DNA from 3 places in the Ammoniphilus sp. CFH 90114 genome. Region 1 is predicted to be linked to each of the others. Evidence: riboswitches for the same ligand, from Rfam matches in the RefSeq annotation. Region 1 holds a riboswitch; each other region holds the start of a gene.
What was found. Region 1 has a riboswitch for S-adenosylmethionine ahead of metH (methionine synthase). Riboswitches for the same ligand answer to the same signal wherever they lie in the genome.
Positions count from the first base shown of each region.

Region 2: linked by a shared signal. The riboswitch ahead of EIZ39_RS19145 (2,3-diketo-5-methylthiopentyl-1-phosphate enolase) and the one ahead of metH (methionine synthase) in region 1 are both predicted to bind S-adenosylmethionine.
Region 3: linked by a shared signal. The riboswitch ahead of EIZ39_RS11380 (CoA transferase subunit A) and the one ahead of metH (methionine synthase) in region 1 are both predicted to bind S-adenosylmethionine.

Region 1 covers NZ_SDLI01000007.1:30,812-37,048, forward strand. Annotated here, with positions in the region: gene acnA (aconitate hydratase AcnA) at 1-981, opposite strand, end outside; gene EIZ39_RS16290 (IclR family transcriptional regulator) at 1,286-2,032, shown strand; gene EIZ39_RS16295 (MerR family transcriptional regulator) at 2,141-2,632, shown strand; gene EIZ39_RS16300 (dipeptide epimerase) at 2,740-3,831, shown strand; SAM riboswitch class I at 3,896-4,001, shown strand; gene metH (methionine synthase) at 4,164-6,237, shown strand, end outside.
Region 2 covers NZ_SDLI01000009.1:113,616-119,852, forward strand. Annotated here, with positions in the region: gene EIZ39_RS19125 (glutamate synthase-related protein) at 1-390, shown strand, start outside; gene mtnA (S-methyl-5-thioribose-1-phosphate isomerase) at 765-1,811, opposite strand; gene mtnK (S-methyl-5-thioribose kinase) at 1,823-3,025, opposite strand; SAM riboswitch class I at 3,256-3,388, shown strand; gene EIZ39_RS19145 (2,3-diketo-5-methylthiopentyl-1-phosphate enolase) at 3,476-4,666, shown strand; gene EIZ39_RS19150 (2-hydroxy-3-keto-5-methylthiopentenyl-1-phosphate phosphatase) at 4,663-5,340, shown strand; gene EIZ39_RS19155 (methylthioribulose 1-phosphate dehydratase) at 5,360-6,025, shown strand; gene EIZ39_RS19160 (cupin domain-containing protein) at 6,048-6,237, shown strand, end outside.
Region 3 covers NZ_SDLI01000004.1:243,655-249,891, forward strand. Annotated here, with positions in the region: gene EIZ39_RS11360 (ABC transporter ATP-binding protein) at 1-670, opposite strand, end outside; gene EIZ39_RS11365 (ABC transporter substrate-binding protein) at 680-1,789, opposite strand; gene EIZ39_RS11370 (TlpA family protein disulfide reductase) at 1,811-2,293, opposite strand; gene EIZ39_RS11375 (3-oxoacid CoA-transferase subunit B) at 2,290-2,949, opposite strand; gene EIZ39_RS11380 (CoA transferase subunit A) at 2,939-3,604, opposite strand; SAM riboswitch class I at 3,849-3,964, opposite strand; gene EIZ39_RS11385 (enoyl-CoA hydratase) at 4,135-4,908, shown strand; gene EIZ39_RS11390 (DUF1450 domain-containing protein) at 5,336-5,587, shown strand; gene EIZ39_RS11395 (CDGSH iron-sulfur domain-containing protein) at 5,635-5,826, shown strand; gene EIZ39_RS11400 (CBO0543 family protein) at 5,862-6,237, opposite strand, start outside.

The DNA.
Region 1 (6,237 bases):
TCTCATGTAATTCAAGGATTCTTGGTCAACTGGGAAGAAGCCCATCGTTGCGCCATACTCAGGAGCCATGTTCGCTACAGTTGCACGGTCAGCCAAGCTCATCTTGCTTACGCCAGGTCCGAAGAATTCAACAAACTTTCCTACAACACCTTTCTTACGAAGGATGTTCGTTACGGTTAGAGCAAGGTCAGTTGCCGTTGCTCCTTCAGCTAATGTACCGGTTACCTTGAAGCCGACAACTTCAGGAGTAACGAAATACAAAGGCTGTCCTAGCATTCCTGCTTCTGCCTCGATACCACCAACTCCCCAACCAACAACACCAAGACCGTTGATCATGGTTGTATGAGAGTCTGTACCTACTAGAGAGTCAGGATATACTTCTGTCGTTCCGTCTACATCTTTTGTTGCAGCAACAGAAGCGAGGTACTCTAGGTTAACTTGGTGAACGATACCTGTGGAAGGCGGAACCGCACGGAAGTTATTGAATGCCGTTTGTGCCCAACGAAGGAAGCGATAACGCTCTGCATTACGCTCGAACTCAATGGTTTCGTTTTGCTCAAGAGCATCTACGCTTCCAAAGTTATCGACCATAACAGAGTGGTCAATGACAAGATCTACAGGCACAAGAGGGTTGATTTTTGAAACATCCCCGCCAATACGCTGCATGGTAGCACGCATAGCTGCTAAGTCTACTACGGCAGGTACTCCTGTAAAGTCTTGAAGAACGATACGAGCAGGCTTAAATGGAACTTCTTGATTTGGATCGCGCTCAAGAGTCCAGTTAGCCAATTTGTTTACATGTTCTTCTGTGATCGCTTTTCCGTCGAATTCACGAACAGCTGCTTCCAAAAGAACTTTAATAGAATAAGGAAGCCTGGATACTGGGCCAAGCTTTTCTAGGCCTGCTAAGGAATAGTAGGTATAGCTTTTGCCTCCTACTTGAAGTTCAGATCTTACGCCATATTGATCCTTGTTTGCCATGTCATGACCTCCTTGAAGGAACTTAAATAGTGTTTTCCAAGAACCCTGCAAGTTTCAACAGATGAAACCGAGTTTCTCTTATGTATCCTATTATACACATATTTGAAGGAACCGTACACAACTATTTTCCTTGATTTTCACACAAGAAATTGAATTTTTGATGGATATTTACGAATTTCTTCTCCTAAGATATAATATTAACAGATGAAATACTGTTCTGTAGAATGGAACAATAAAACCTGCTCAGTTTTATGTTTTCCATTCTTCTCATAAAATAACAACGGATTCTAAGGGAGGTGGAAGGATGGATGACAAAAAGCAAACCGTAAGAGCGGTGGAGCGTGCACTTGATATCCTCATCTGCTTCACGGATAAACAGGAACTCGGACTAACGGAAATTGCAAAACTTGTAGATTTGAATAAAAGCACAGTACATCGCTTGCTTGCTTCATTAGAAGGGAAGGGTTTTCTGATTCGAGATCCTATCACTGAGAAGTATCGATTAGGATTCAGGTTGTGGGAGCTCTCCGCACACTTAGTTCGGGAAGATGATCCTGCTCTTCTTTTCTTGCCGGAGATGGAGAAGTTAAGAGATTTACTCGGGGAAACTATTAGTTTATATGTTCGTGATGGCCGTGAACGAATTCGCATCCAAGCGGTAGAAAGTAAGCATACGATCCGTAGAGTAGCCCCCATTGGGGTTCGTTTGCCCTTAGCTGTAGGGGCGTCGAGTAAAGTTCTGGTTGCGTTTTCAGATGAGTCGGTCATGGAATTTATTCTTCAAGATCCAGCTTGGCCAGAAACGATTGATAAAGAAAATTATGTCGAGCAGTTGAAGAGAATTGAGCAGACAGGCTACGCCACCAGTGTGGAGGAGAGAGAACAAGGGACCAGCGCGGTGGCGGCTCCTGTGTTTAATCGCATGGGAGATGTCGTTGCCGCACTTTCCGTTTCTGGACCTGCCGCTCGTCTTACGATCGAAAAGATGGTGGAGATGGCCCCTGCGGTGATGGTCGCCGCACAGAGAATGGGCAAGATGGTTAAAAAATAGACAAAAGCAAACAAAATCATACAGAAAATTCGCCCACCGTCTGACAAGCTTTTCTCGCATATTTTGTTATCATGAGCATAACGAAACAAACGGGAAGGGTGACAAGCAATGAATACCGGACAATTGTATTCTTTGAAGGAAATGGCAAAGGAAATGGATACAACTTGGCAAAGTATTCGCAGCTGGAAAGAGCAATACTATCAATTTGTTCCGATGGAGACGGCTGGGAAACAGGTGTGGTTTAAACCGGAAGCGGTGGAAGTCTTTCAATTTATTAAGGAAGCAAAAGAAAAGGGACTTGATCATCATGCGATTCGTTCCGAGTTATTTCAGATTAGTGGACAAGCTGATGACGAAGATGCACAGGAGACGGTGGAGACGGATGCTGTTCCAGTTGACATGGTGATGGTTAAACGTGAACAGCTTGAAGAGATGCAGGAAACCATTCAAGCCCTGCAAAAAGAAGTGAATGAGCTGAAAGAAAAATGGGCGGAAGTAGAAATTGCGAAAAGAGACCAGACACTGATGGATAACCTTCGGGATATACGGGATAAGAAAAAGAAGGGACTCTGGAGCCGAGTCATGAATTTCACATTATAATTAGCGGACCCTTAGACCCGGTGCGATTCGGCAGCACCGGGTTTGATTGCTTTTTCCTTTTGCTTTGGTAGAATGTTCAAAAAGAGAAGCAAAGGGAGATGACATAAATGAAGGTTAGTAAAATTGAATTAATCAAACAATCAACTCCTCTAAAAAAACCGTTTAAGACAGCCCTTCGCACAGCGTACGCGGCAGATGAAATGATCGTAAGGATTACCGCGGATACAGGTGAAGTGGGGTACGGTGCGGCACCTCCAACGGCTGTTATCACGGGTGACACGATTCACTCGATTGCAGGCAATATCGAGGAGTTCATCGCTCCACGATTGATGAATCAAGATCTTGATGAAATAGAGAATTTATTACATACGGTTTCTTCTGTCCTTGTTAATAATAATAGTGCTAAAGCAGCTGTCGACATGGCTTTATATGATTTATGGGCAAAGAAGAACAAAGCTCCTCTTTATAAGTTGTTAGGGGGATCACGTTCTAAATTGGAGACCGATATTACGATTAGCGTCAATGCTCCTGAAGAGATGGCAGATGATGCTCATGATGCTGTGCAGCAAGGGATCTCGATGCTTAAGATAAAGGTAGGAAATGATGCGAAACTAGATTTAGATCGGGTAACAGCGGTTCGTGAGCGGGTAGGAAAAGATGTTTTGATCCGATTAGATGCCAATCAAGGGTGGACTCGAAAAGAGGCCGTTCGCATCATACGCCAGATGGAAGACATGGATTTACAGATTGAACTAGTGGAGCAACCGGTGAAAGCTCATGATTTAGAAGGATTGAAATTTGTAACGGATCAGGTAGAAACACCGATCCTAGCGGATGAAAGTATGTTTTCTGCCAGAGATGCCTTGAAAATACTAGAGATGCGGGCAGCGGACTTGGTTAATATCAAATTAATGAAGTGCGGAGGGATCTATCAAGCCCTAAAGATTAATGCGATTGCCGAGTCTTATGGGGTGGAATGTATGCTCGGGTGTATGTTGGAGAGTTCGATTGGCATCACGGCAGCGGCTCACTTAGCAGCAGCAAAGAAAAATATTACCCGAGTAGATCTGGATTCTGCTTTGCTCTTAGCTGAGAATCGAGTCATTGGCGGGGTTCAATATAAGGGATCTGAGATTACTCTAGGCGTTGGTTTTGGTCTTGGAATTGAAGGGATCCAACTGTCAACCGAATACGTTTAGTAGCGAAAAGAATTGACATCTGTAAGGATAAATGATAGCTTACATATATTAAAGTGAATATTCGACCTTATCGAGAGAGGTGGAGGGACTGGCCCGATGAAACCCAGCAACCGCACGAAGTGTGCAGGTGCTAATTCCAGCAGGACTTTTATTGTCCTGAAAGATAAGAAGCTGATAGCTAAACTTCTTCTTATCAGAAGAAGTTTTTTTGTATATATTTATTTGTCAGCACACGCGTAAACGCGATAAGAGTCGTGGAGGGAGAGAGGAACTTGTCCAAGATCAGCTTGAAGCAGCAATTAGAAAAGAAAATCCTCATCCTGGATGGGGCTATGGGAACGATGATCCAGCAGGCCGACTTAACAGAAGAAGACTTTGGTGGAGAAGCCCTAGATGGCTGTAATGAGATGCTTAACCTTACTCGTCCTGATGTGATTCGCCGTATCCATGAAGAATATTTAGAGGCGGGCGCTGATATCATTGAAACCAATACGTTCGGGGCAACAAGCGTCGTTTTGGCAGAGTATGACCTTCAGAATCAATCCGCTGAAATTAATTTGGCTGCAGCCAGATTGGCAAAGGAAGCGGTAGATGCTTATTCAACAGAGGACTGGCCACGTTATGTCGCAGGATCTATGGGGCCGACCACCAAGACCCTCTCGGTTACGGGTGGGGTCACCTTTGATGAATTAATTGAAACGTATTATGAGCAAGCGAAAGCTTTAGTCCAAGGAGGCGTGGATGTTCTCCTCTTAGAAACCGCACAGGATATGCTGAATGTGAAAGCTGGAAGCATCGGGATTAAGAAGGCTCTAGATGAACTAGAGGTTGAGATTCCTGTGATGATCTCAGGAACCATCGAGCCGATGGGAACGACGCTTGCAGGTCAAAATATTGAAGCCTTTTATATCTCGCTTGAGCATCTAAAGCCGATCTCTGTTGGTTTGAACTGTGCTACAGGGCCAGAGTTTATGCGTGATCATATCCGAACCCTCTCAGAACTTGCTCAATGTGCGGTAAGTTGTTATCCGAATGCAGGTCTTCCAGATGAAAATGGACATTATCACGAATCTCCACAAGCCCTTGCTACCAAGCTGGCCGGATTTGCAGAGAAAGGATGGCTCAACGTCGCAGGAGGATGCTGCGGTACGACTCCAGAACATGTCCGTGCCATGGCGGAGGAGCTTAAACATTATTCCCCAAGGAGAGAAACGAAGCCACATGGTCATGTGGTTTCCGGTATTGAACCGGTCTATTTAGAAGAAGACAATCGCCCATTATTTGTCGGGGAGCGGACGAATGTCATTGGATCTAAGAAGTTCCGGGATCTGATTAAAGAAGGAAAGTATGAGGAAGCCTCCGAAATCGCTCGAGCCCAAGTGAAGAAGGGCGCCCATATTATTGACGTTTGTTTAGCTGATCCTGATCGTGAAGAGGCAGAGGATATGAGCCAATTCCTAGGGTACGTGGTCAATAAAGTAAAGGTACCTCTCATGATCGATTCTACGGATCCTGAAGTCATCGAGCTTAGTCTTAAGTTTTCCCAAGGGAAAGCGATTATTAACTCGATCAATCTGGAAGATGGAGAAGAGCGCTTTGAACAAGTAGCACCTCTGATCAAGACCTATGGAGCAGCTGTTGTGGTGGGAACGATTGATGAAAAGGGTATGGCTGTTACTCGAGAGAAGAAATTAGAAGTTGCTAAACGTTCCTATGATCTGCTTGTCCATAAATACGGACTTAATCCTTTAGACATCATCTTTGATCCGCTTGTGTTTCCGGTAGGGACGGGGGATGAGTCCTATATCGGTGCAGCGCTTGAAACCGTAGAAGGAATTAGACTCATTAAAGAGGCCATGCCGCAATGTCAGACCATCCTTGGGGTAAGCAACGTCTCCTTTGGTTTACCTGCAGCGGGGCGTGAAGTGCTTAATGCTGTTTTCTTGTACCACTGTACAAAAGCGGGCCTCGATTACGCGATCGTCAACACCGAGAAACTAGAGCGTTTCGCCTCTATTCCAGAAGAGGAGCGGAAGCTATCCGAAGATCTTCTATTCCGGACCAACGATGAGACACTAGCGCAGTTTACAGCCTTCTATCGTGAAAAGAAAACCGTGAAGAAAGAGATTATCAGCAATTTAAGCTTAGAGGAGCGCCTTGCTCAATATATCGTGGAAGGGACAAAAGAGGGACTTCAAAAGGACCTTGATGAGGCTCTCGCGAAATACCCTCCACTTGAAATTATCAATGGTCCCTTGATGGCGGGAATGAGTGAAGTCGGCCGCTTGTTTAACAATAATGAGCTGATTGTAGCCGAAGTACTGCAAAGTGCTGAGGTCATGAAAACTTCCGTTGCCTACCTAGAACCTTATATGGAAAAAACCTCTTCTTCTGTAAAAGGGAAAA
Region 2 (6,237 bases), on a different contig from region 1:
GGAATCGGTGGCCGTGCAAATCTTAAGGGCTTTGCATTTGAATATATGACAAACGGTAGAGCAATTGTGATGGGAGATCCAGGTCCATGGATTTGTGCAGGGATGACAGGTGGAGTGGTTTATATTCGTCTTCAGCCTGAGATGGGCCTAGACGAAGCTGCCATCAACAGACGTATTGCAAAAGGAGCTAAGGTTTCCCTACTCCCTCTATCTGACAAGGGTCAAAGTGATGTTGTAGAGCTACTAAACAAGTATATTGATGAATTAAAGGCAACAGATCAAGCAGAAACAGCTGCCCGTATTGAGGCACTTCGAGATCACGCAGGACAGCATTTTATGATGCTCGCTCCAGTGAAGCTTCAAGCTGACCAATCCGTTGCTACAGAATAATTTACAGAGTCGGTTTAAGGAAAACTTAAACCGGCTTTTTTCTATGTTGTGAGGGGTGAGCATGAAAAAGGGTGCCGGCTGTCACCGGATAAGCTCTAATCCTCCGCTTAAGATCCGCCCCTAGCCAGGCGCCCTCTCCAGGCCAGTCGGGGGCAATAAGCGGAGAATTTTCCGCTATTCCTACTATCGCCAATAAAAAGGCCGAAATAGGCGGAAATTTTTCCGCTACTCGGCCCCAAACACTCATTTCTACTAGGTTTAATGGCAATAGGCGGAATTGCTTCCGCTATTCAACCCCTAAAACCCTAAATTTAGAAAATAACCGGAAATTCTCCGCTTAAGATCCGCCCATCACGAAGAGGAGCGCCCCCTACCTACTTCTCAAACAATTGCTTCAAACTAACCTCATACGGAGCACGCACGATACCTTTTTCCGTGATAATGGCCGTTACATACTCGTTCGGCGTCACATCGAATGCCGGGTTGAAAACTTTGATATTATGAGGCGCTACGCGATTCCCACTGATCTCTGTAATCTCCTCGTCCGGACGTTCTTCAATCGGGATTTCGGCACCTGTCAGTGTATCTAAGTCAATAGTAGATAAAGGCGAAGCCACGTAGAAAGGAATACCATGTGCCTTAGCCAATACAGCCAAGCCATAGGTTCCGATCTTATTTGCTACGTCTCCGTTTGCAGCGATACGGTCTGTTCCCACAATCACAGCCTGCACCCATCCCTTAGACATAACCATGGCAGCCATATTGTCGCAGATTAAAGTGACGTCAATTCCAGCTTGCTGAAGCTCCCACGCGGTTAGGCGGGCACCTTGCAGCACTGGGCGGGTTTCATCTGCAAATACCTTTATATCCCAACCTCTTTCCTTTGCTAGGAACATAGGAGCGAGTGCTGTTCCGTACTTAGCCGTAGCGATGCCGCCCGCATTACAGTGCGTTAGAACGCCTATTCCATCATGAAACAACGTGATAGCATGCTCACCGATACTTCGGCAAATCTCCACGTCCTCTTCATGCATGCGTTTGGCTTCCTCTAGCAGCTCCTGCTTCATCGCATTGACATCAACATTCACCAAGGATTCCGCCTTATTCATCATTCTGTCAATAGCCCAAAACAAATTGACCGCAGTCGGGCGAGAAGTCGCTAAATACTCTCTCTTCTCACGCAGCTTAATGAGAAAATCCGAGGAGTCAGCTGCCTCAATATCTCTTGCACCTAGATACATACCATAGGCAGCGGAAATACCAATAGCTGGTGCTCCTCTAACCTTCAATGCGCGAATAGCATTCCACATCTGTTCTATAGTATAAACATCCTCAAATACAACTTCTAAAGGAAGCTTCGTTTGATCAAGTAATAATACTCGATCCTCTTCCCAACGTATCGAATGAACATGGTTGTCCATGATCCTGCCACCTACTCTTCTGTTTTCTTAACCATTTCCACGACATCCTCGATGCTGCTCACGGTACCTCTTTGCAATACAAGGGTTTGCCCCAGGCTTAAGGCTAGCGTTTCGGCTTGAGCGCGCACTTTCTCGTCCTGGATGGAGTTCAGATCCGCAACACCGGCAAGTCCGATCACTCTACGCATCATCTTGCATCCAGCAAAACCAATAGAGTCTCTTAATAAACTAGCCATCCTATCATTAATAAACCCTGCATTCGAATACATGACATCCTTAATATGAACTTCGCACAGACGACGGAATTCTTTTTCAAACGTATTCCAAACCTCCACTACGGACGTCAACAAGTATTCCCTGTACGATCCTCGTTCCTCGTCCGTCGTCTTTAACCCTTCCTGCGCGGCATAGTTCAGCAGCAGATTGGCGATGACTGCCCCTATATCAAAGCCCATAGGTCCATAATAAGCGAATTCAGGATCTATCACTTTGGTACTCTCTTCCGTCACCATAATGCTGCCGGTATGAAGATCACCATGAAGCAGAGCCTGAGCTTCCGTCATGAAGGAGTATTTTAACTTCGCAATTTCTTGCTTCAGGACTTCATTCCTCCAGACGCCTTCAACCACATCACGGATTAAAGGGTTAAAGTTATTCGTCTCCGCATCATAGTATGGGTCCGTAAATACAAGATCCTCGGTAATTTTGCAGAGTTCTGGATTAATGAACTGTTCTACCTTCTCTTTTTTCTCTTTGAAATCCAAGGCAAAATCAGAAGTGAAGAACAGCGTCTTTGCAAGGAATACACCGATATGTTCAGCAAATAAAGGATAACGATTCCCTTCAATTAAACCTTTTCGCATAATTACATGACTAGATAAATCCTCCATGACGGTTAAGGCAAGGTCCTTGTCATAGTGATATACCTGTGGAACTAGACCTGGACATAGCTTGTCCTGGATAATTAAAGCTTCACTCTCGATTCGGGCACGGTCAAGGGTTAACGGCCAAGACTCCCCTACCACTCTTGCATAAGGCAAAGCTTGCTTAAAAATAATGCTCTTCCCAGAAACTTTATCCTCAATATGGAAAACTAAGTTTAGATTTCCATCCCCAATTTCCCGACTCTCAAACTGCGCACCTTCTGGGAAAATCCCCGGAAGCTGCCTAGCATACTCCACGGCTTCCTGTTCACTAAACGCACGATATTCCATTCTTCACCCCTCCAATATAGCTTAAGCTCTATTCTATATCTTCTCCAAATTACCCTATGTAAGATGAGTAGGACACAATTTAATAGCTATATACTATATAGAGTGGGTCAACATTGTCAATGTCATAACATTTAGATTGTACGATTTTTTTCTCTATTGACTTTATCCAAGCAAAGGGATAAGATTTTGAATGTATATATTACTAGTGTGTTACCTAACTTTATAATTTCATCTTATCGAGAGATGGCTGAGGGACTGGCCCGATGACGCCCGGCAACCGATTTTTATTTTTCTCTAATTGAGCAGAATAAAAACACGGTGCTACATCCTGCAGAATGAAAGATATATTCTGAGAGATAAGTTGTATTTGACTCGTCATTCAAGTACCTCTTATCGCAAGAGGTACTTTTTATTTTTTCTTGATTCCTACTTGAAAGGGGTTAACAAGAGTTGTCTTACATTACAGTCTCCTATCTTACAGAAGCAAAAAGCCTGGAAAAGAAGGCTGAAGCGATAGCAGTTGGCATGACAGTTGGAAGCTGGACGGACCTGCCTGCAGCAAAACAGGAAAAGCTTCAAAAACATCTTGGCCGCTCGGCCGGCGCCACCGTTTACGAAACCACGGCAGAGGGATTAGAGAGAGGTCTTATTAAAGTAGAGTATCCCGTAGTCAATTTCACCTACGATATTCCTTCCCTACTCACCAACGTATTCGGCAAGTTGTCCATGGACGGAAAGATTAGATTAGTCGATATCGATTTCCCTCAGGAATTTACAAGAGAATTCTCAGGACCCAAGTTCGGAATATCAGGGATAAGAGAGCTATTAAATGTACATGATCGTCCATTATTCATGAGTATCTTCAAGTCTTGTATTGGACTTCCACTCGACGAATTAGTTGAGCAATTTAAACTGCAAGTCGAAGGCGGCGTCGATTTAGTTAAAGATGATGAAATCTTTTTTGCGGATGAACATGCCCCTTTCCTCGATCGCATCCGCGCCTGCAAGGAAGTGACAGAGGCCTCTGGTCGCCAAGTCCTTTATGCAGTTAATCTAACGGGACCGGTTACAGGGCTTGTAGATAAAGCAAAGAGAGCGATAGAAAACGGAGCGAATTGCTTACTCCTTAATGTTTTGCCTTATGGATTTGATATTCTAGCTCAACTAAGTCGAGATCCTGATATTAATGTTCCTATTATGGCCCACCCTGCTATGGCAGGTGCTCTATATCAGTCTTCGACTTACGGCATCTCTTCTCCCCTTGTTTTAGGGAAGCTTATGCGATTGGCTGGTGCAGACATTGGACTATTCCCTTCCCCTTATGGATCGGTAGCTCTGCCTAGACAAGAGGCCTTAGATATTGCAACCCATCTAGTAGAAGAAATTCCAGGAATCAAGCCCACATTTCCTGTTCCTTCAGCTGGAATTCATCCCGGTATGGTTCCCCTACTGTATAAGGACTTCGGCCTTAATCACATTGTCAATGCAGGTGGAGGCATCCATGGACATCCAGGCGGGCCAGTAAGTGGAGGACAAGCCTTCGTCGCAGCTATAGAAGCGACAATGCAAGGTATTCCACTTGAACAGTCTAAGAGCCAAGAATTGCTCACTGCCATTGAGAAGTGGGGGATCGTAAAGTGACTAAACAACTAATTCTATTTTGCGATTTTGACGGTACAATTACAGAAAAAGATAACATTGTAGATATCATGAGAGAATTTTCTCCCCAGGGCTGGGAAGAAATTGTTAAAGATATTTTAGACCAACGCAAGACCATTCGTACGGGTGTAGGTGAACTCTTTTCCCTCATTCCTAGCAGCCAAAAAGAACAAATTACTCAATTTGTGTTAGAAAAAGCCAATATTAGAGCAGGGTTCCAAGACTTTGTTACTTTTACCGAAGAACAAGGAATCAAGCTCCTCATCACGAGCGGCGGGATAGACTTCTTCATTCATCCTATGTTGGAGCACTACGGGCTATTAGATCGGATCTATTGTAACAGTGCAAGATTCGATGACCCTACGATTCAGATTACTTGGCCGAATGCATGTGACGAGCATTGTGACGTAGATTGCGGAATGTGTAAAACAAGCATTATCCGCTCTTACCCAACAGATCAATATTATAAAGTCGTAATTGGAGACAGCATTACCGATTTAGCTGGAGCCAAGATTGCGGACCATACGATTGCCAGATCGTTCTTAAAGCAGAAGTGTGAGGAACTAGGCCTGCCTTATTCCTCTTTCGAAACTTTTCACGATGTAATAGACACCTTAAAAAGGTTACAGCAAGAAGTGCATCCACACTCCTTGTAATAAGAAGGAGGAATAAATCATGAATTATGCGATTCACGCGGATACAAGACAAGAAATCATACACAGCCTTAACGAAGTGAAGCAGAATTTTGCTAATCGCGGATGGTTCCCTGGGACAAGTGGTAACCTCTCTATCAAGGTACAAGATCATCCTGTAATCTTTGCCGTTACTGCTAGCGGAAAAGACAAGACAAAAATTACGCCTAATGACTATTTATTTGTAGATATCGATGCTAAACCTGTTGAACAGACCAATCTGAAGCCATCAGCTGAAACTCTCGTTCACTCTGTTGTCTACGACAAGATCCAAGACGCGGGTGCCGTCTTTCATGTCCATACGATCGCTAACAACGTAGTGTCCGAACTCTATGGTGATCAAGGCTACTTTGAAATTGGAAATCAAGAACTGATAAAAGGACTTGGAATTTGGGATGAAGGAGCTGTCATTCAGATTCCTATCGTAGAAAACTACGCCGACATCCCTCGCTTAGCGAAGGAAATTGAAAAAGTCCTTAACCCGCAAATTCCAGGCGTACTGATTCGCAACCATGGGATCTACGCTTGGGGACGCAATGATTTTGAAACGAAACGACATGTAGAAGCATTCGAATTTTTATTTGAATATCACTTACGACTTTTACAGACGAGACATTTAGTCAAGACCAACGTTTTAGTAAATTCTTAATGCACTTAGGAGGAATGAAGAAGTGGCATCCATCGTACTCAGAAAAACAGGGGAACGAATCGAAGGAAATGACAAGGTTGGAGCGTTCTTGAACGAGCAAGGCGTCCTCTTCGAACACTGGAATACAGATAAAATCCCTGCAGAACTAGCTGGCAGATGTAATTTAAATGACGAAGAAAAGCAACAAACCCTTCAAGTATTTGAAGATGATA
Region 3 (6,237 bases), on a different contig from region 1:
AGATCACTTCCTCCACTTTCCCTGGACCAGGGCTAAACACAACAATCCGATCCGATAATAGAATGGCTTCATCAATATCATGTGTGACCAGGATCACTGTTTTCTTTGCTTCCTCACCGCTCCACAGTTGAATGAGACAATCCTGTAAGGTTGCTCTTACCGCGGCATCTACAGCTCCAAACGGTTCATCCATCAAGAATACGGGAGAGTTGACCGCAAACAAACGAGCTAGAGCGACACGCTGCTGCATACCTCCTGAGAGCTGAGCCGGATACTTCTGATCCGCCCCCTGCAGTCCTACCGTGTCAAGTAACCGATGTGCGACTTTTTTTAGTTCTTGCGGCGACTCCTGCCTACGAACTTGCTGAAGAGCTAACAAGATATTTTCCTCAGCTGTCATCCAAGGGAACAAAGAGTAACTTTGGAATACTACTCCCCGTTCAAGGCTAGGGCCTTGAACGAGATGGTCATTACAATAGATATTTCCTTGTGTGGGTACCAAGAGACCCGCAAGCATATTGAGAACCGTACTTTTTCCACAACCACTTGGACCGATAAAACTCACAATCTCCCCTTGTGCGATCTCTAGGTTGACGTCACGAACCGCCCATTGTATCTCTTGGTTCTGCTTGTAAGCATAAGAAACATCACGAATCGATATCATACTCATTTTTTTCACCTACAAATTATCTTCCTTAAATTTTTGTTCAAGTTCCTTTAGAAACGCATCTTCTGGGGACTGCTTAAGTAAGGCATTGAGAGCTTCTTCGTATAGTGCTACGTTGATATTGTTTTCAATGCCCTCTTGGGATTGAACGTACTCAATTTTCTTCATCCCTTCCCAGAATTCTTCTACACCCTTTTTATTAGGATCAGCAGAGATTAACATGGTTCCGCCATAGGCATCCGCTTCAATGAGCGCACGGTCTACCTTGACATAGCGAGTAACGATATCGATGGTTTCTTCTTTATTTTCATGATAGAACTTCTCTGCACGAATTAAAGCACGGAAAAACGCTTCATAATCACCTTTACGCTTTAGAATGTTGTCGTTAAGCGCCACTTGACGGCAGCATGGATGCCCTTCAAAATATTCATCTGTATACGACACTACTTCTAGCCCTTGCTGCTCTGCCATTTCCATGAATGGAGCCCAAACCACACCGGCGTCTACACTTTTATTCTTTACGGCTTGAAGCACACTAGCCGGTTTATCTAATTCCACGATCTCCACATCGTTCTTCCAGTCGATTCCTGCATCTGCTAAACCTTTTCTCCAAACCGCATCCCCATTGGCCAGCTTTACGGTAGCGATTTTCTTTCCAACAAACCCTTGAATATCTTGAAACTCCGAAGCACGGTCAGGTAAGGCGATGATCCCGTTCCCTTTTCCACCAGCGCCTCCAATGATCGTCATATCCGACGCCCCTTTGTCGATGAAGCTTAAAGGAGCTGCCGTACCAAACGCTCCAACGTCTAATTTACCAGCCTTAATCGCATTAAGTCCTTCCCCTGAATTTCCGAATTCGATTAATTCCGTTTTCAAACCCTCTTCAGCAAAATATCCTTCTTCTTGTGCTACGAAGAATAACAAATCAATCGTTGCCGGTAGATAACCGATCCGGAACGTTTCACCCGTTGTCTGAGCACTCGCCTCTGCCGGTTGAGCTTCCGCTTGTGCGGATGGTTGCTGTGCTACAGGAGCCGTGCTCGAATTACATCCTGCTAGAATCAATAAACTTGCGGCTGTCCCCAACGTTACTACTCTCTTCGTCCAATTCTTTCTCATCTTTCTCTCTCCCTACTCTCGTTATTTTAATAATGCTTGTATTTCTTCGAGCAATTGCTGCTCACTTAGCGCTCCCGTATATTGCCGGACAATCTGTCCCTTCCCATCAATCAGGAAAAGGGTGGGCAAAGCTTGAACTTGATACAGCTTCGTTATTTCTCCTAACTTATCTAATCCAATGTCATAGGTAATCTGATGATCTTCGAGAAACTTCCGAACCTCTTTACGGTCATCTTGGTAGGTTAGATTTACCCCAACAATCGAAAGCTGATCCTTATATTGGTCATGAATCCTTTGTAAAACCGGCATCTCCTCTTTGCACGGTGGACACCATGTCGTCCAGAAGTTTAAAATTACCGGTTTTCCTTTATAGTTTTCTAGAGAAATTTCTTCTCCTTCAACGGAACCGAGTTGGAAAATCGGAGCTAGTTGAGCCTCCGAACCTGAGACAGCCGTACTGCAGCCACCAAGTAAGAGGCAGATTATCAATACCAACGGTTTCATCGACTCACTTCCAAATGTTGCACAGCGACTCGAAACGGAGCTGCCGTTTTTTGTGTCACTTCCTCGATCGTTGATCCTGGCTGTAACTCAACGAGTACCAAACCTTCCCTGTCAACTTGAAAAACAGCAAGTTCCGTTACAATGAGACTAACCTTTCCTTGTGCCGTTAGAGGCAATGTGCATTGTTCCAGAATTTTAGACTTCCCGTCTTTCGTCGTATGCTCCATCGCTATAATTACCCTCTTCGAACCAACGACTAAATCCATTGACCCACCAATTCCTGGGGTAAACACACCTGGGATACACCAGGATGCTAGGTTCCCGTGTTGATCCACCTGCAGAGCACCTAATACCGTGACATCAACATGTCCCCCACGAATAATAGAGAAGGAGAGCGAGGTATCAAAGAATACTCCACCTTGCCGTACGGTTACGGGTTTCCCCCCTGCATTGAATAAGTCTTCATCTTCCTCTCCTGGCTCAGGTGATGCCCCCATGCCAATCATGCCATTCTCAGATTGAAGAAGCACTTCAATATTATTAGGTATGTAATTCGCTACCAGAGTAGGAAGTCCGATGCCTAAGTTCACCAAGTCCCCATCGCTTAATTCCTGTGCCACTCTTCGAGCAATCGTAGAACGAATATCAGCCGACATGCGCTTCACTCCTTTCTTTCTGAACTAAGTAATCAATGAAAATTCCGGGTGTATGGACAATATCTGGCTCAAGGTCACCTAGATCTACAATTTCATTCGTCTGTGCAATAACCAGATCAGCAGCCATTGCCATCGTAGGACTCCAATTGCGCGTCGTCTTGCGGTGAAATAGATTACCAGAACGGTCTGCAATACTCGCTTGGATAAGAGCCACATCGGCTCGAAGCGGAAGTTCTAACAAGTACGTTTTACCGTTGACCTCAATCACTTGCTTCCCCTCTGCTGCTATCGTCCCCACCCCAGTTGGGGTAAGAAAACCGCCTAGCCCACTTCCACCCGCTCGTACTTGTTCTACCAAAGTTCCCATCGGAACAATCTGAACCTCTAATTCCCCAGCCAACATCTGCCTTTGAGTTTCTGGATTCGTCCCGATATGACAGGTGATCACCTTCTTCACCTGACGCTTGGCAATTAATTTTCCAATCCCTTGATTCTCGTAACAAGTGTCATTGCTAATAATCGTTAGATCCTTCACCTTCGAGTCCACCAAAGCATCAATCAAAGTTTCTGGAGCATTCAAAAATCCTGCGATCATCACTGTTGCCCCATCATGAATATGAGACACTGCCTCTTGTGCACTTACTATACGTTTCACTCGAACTCCTCCTACTCTCAATATGCAACTACACCGATATCTCTTATCTAAATACTCAGTTTTAAAAGTGTAAAAACCCATCAAATGATTGCACTTCGCCAAATTTTCAATTATTTAAATGTCTAAAAGTGTTGTTGATGTGATCTGATCACTCAGGTTGTTTCAACAAGTTTTTAGTCGAAGCTTCACATTTTGGTATAAAAAAAACTTCCTCGGAAAAGAGGAAGTTTCGCTTGCGGCTTCACTCTTATCTGCCAGGTTATACTACCTGAAGGAATTAGCACCTTTCTATTCTTGTCAAAAGAATAAATGGTTGCCGGGTATCATCGGGCCAGTTCCCTCCACCGCTCTGGATAAGATTTCTCGGATATGTATTTGTTGTTTATTACATTAACACTCTAAAACCTACTAGTCAACTAGTTTTTCTCACTTTAGTGAATAAAAACATATACAACGAATTACTCTCTTGTCAGGGAATGGCTTAACGCTTTATGATAGTAAATACAAAAATAGCTGAGGAGGTACTCATAATGGAATTTTTATCTTATCGTACAGCGGACAGAATAGGCTACATTACCCTACGAAATGACAAGCAACGCAATGCCCTATCCTTGCCGTTAATCCATGAAATGGAAGCACTGCTTCAGCAAATTGAAAGAGAACAAGCCGTTAATGTCTTGGTTATAGAGGCAGAAGGCAAAGTATTCAGTTCTGGCCATAACCTCCGTGAAGTAGAAGGCCAATCTACTCAAGACGTTCTCCACCTGTTTAATGAGTGCCAACGCTTAATGTTAAAGATTCGAAACATTCCACAAGTTACCATTGCTAAAGTTCATGGGATTGCTACCGCTGCTGGTTGTCAATTGGTTGCTGCTTGTGATTTAGCTGTTTCCGCAGAACAAGCTCAGTTTGCCGCACCTGGCGTACATATAGGCTTTTTCTGCAGCACTCCTGCTGTCTTCATCAGTAGAAACGTAGGAAGAAAGAAAGCAGCGGAAATGCTCTTTACGGGTGACTTTATCTCTGCCCAAGACGCCTTAGAATCTGGTTTGGTGAACAAGGTTGTACCGCAAGAAGAATTGGACAAGGCTGTAGACGAGCTTGCTGCATCGGTTGCTAGACATAGCTTACATACCCTTGCCATTGGTAAGCGAGGATTCTATCAGCAGCTCCAAATGGATGATTTCCAAGCTCTAAGTTACGCATCAGAAATTATGGCAACCAACAGCCAACATCCAGATGCCGTAGAAGGAATTAATGCGTTTCTATCTAAACGTAAACCAAATTGGAGCGACAGAGCATAAGAGGCATAAGTCGTTACTATTACTAACCCGAGAGGGCTTCACTTGACGCGGTTGAGGTCCTTCTTTGGTTGGGCGGTCGTTTGAGTGCTCCAATCCTCGCGGACATACGATCCGTTAAATCAGCTAAAAAACCCAATTTTGAGGTTCTATGGGACATAGGATTCCTTATTCACTCCAAAACGAAGATGAAACTATGAATTTCTCGTAAATAACGGAAGCTATGTCCATTCCACCCACCAATATCACGGTTTTTACCGAAATAACATCCCCCATGTCCGTGAGAAGCCTTCCTGGACTCCATCCCTTTAATACAGAAAAGCTCTACCGCCCGTTCACTTCAAAGGGTATATTTGTAAACTTTTTTAGAATTAGTATAATTTTCTACAGTGTCAATTTAAGATCTTATCTTAAGAAAGGATGAGGTATTGTGGAGATTATAATTAAATACTGTAGCGGGAATGAGATGGCTCCTGTATTAGCAAATGGCCTTGAGGTAAATGCTAGTAGTTCTGAGATAAAGGTTATGCAACAAGGTTGCTTAAATTATTGTGGCGATTGTTTAGTAAATCCATATGTTTTCTTAAATGGTGAAATGATAATGGATGATAGTGTAGAGTCTTTACTACAGACGATTAAGGAACGGATTGAAGGCAAAGAAACCGTCCCATCAACTACCTAGTAGGAATAAAGACCTCCATAATAGACCAACATGGTAAATGGAGGTGAATGAGCATGGCCGAAATAAAAATTAGGGATAATGGCCCCTTAGTTGTAAGTGGAGTTCCTCTACTTGATGGGGAAGGCCAACAACTAGAGACAAATGAACAAGTTTTTCTATGTCGATGCGGACTTTCAGACAATAAGCCCTACTGTAATGGCGCTCATAAAGGAAAGTTTGAAAGTATTGTACGGGCTTAAGAAGGAGGATTACCCTTAGCGGAGATCCTCCGCTTTTACTTCCGCCTATCCCACCTTATGAACCAACGGAAGAGAAACAAATTAACCCCATAATTTAAGGCTCCACTAATCGCCGTATGATATAATGTCCACTTATGTAAAACCAATAGCTCCGTATGCTTCATTATAAAATAATCCTGAACAACCAAAAACACAACATACACTCCCATCCCCCACCACAACATCCTCAAACGAATAGCATAATGAAGAACAAGTAACGTAAACCCAGGAAGTAGAAACCCATCATAGATCAAGTTATTAGCTGTCAAGTGAGGTAGAAATCGGTATGGGAATTCTAAATAGTTTAAGGAAACTAAGAAATTAGATATGATCGTATTTAATACAGCTCTTACACCGAAAAAAAGTAGATAA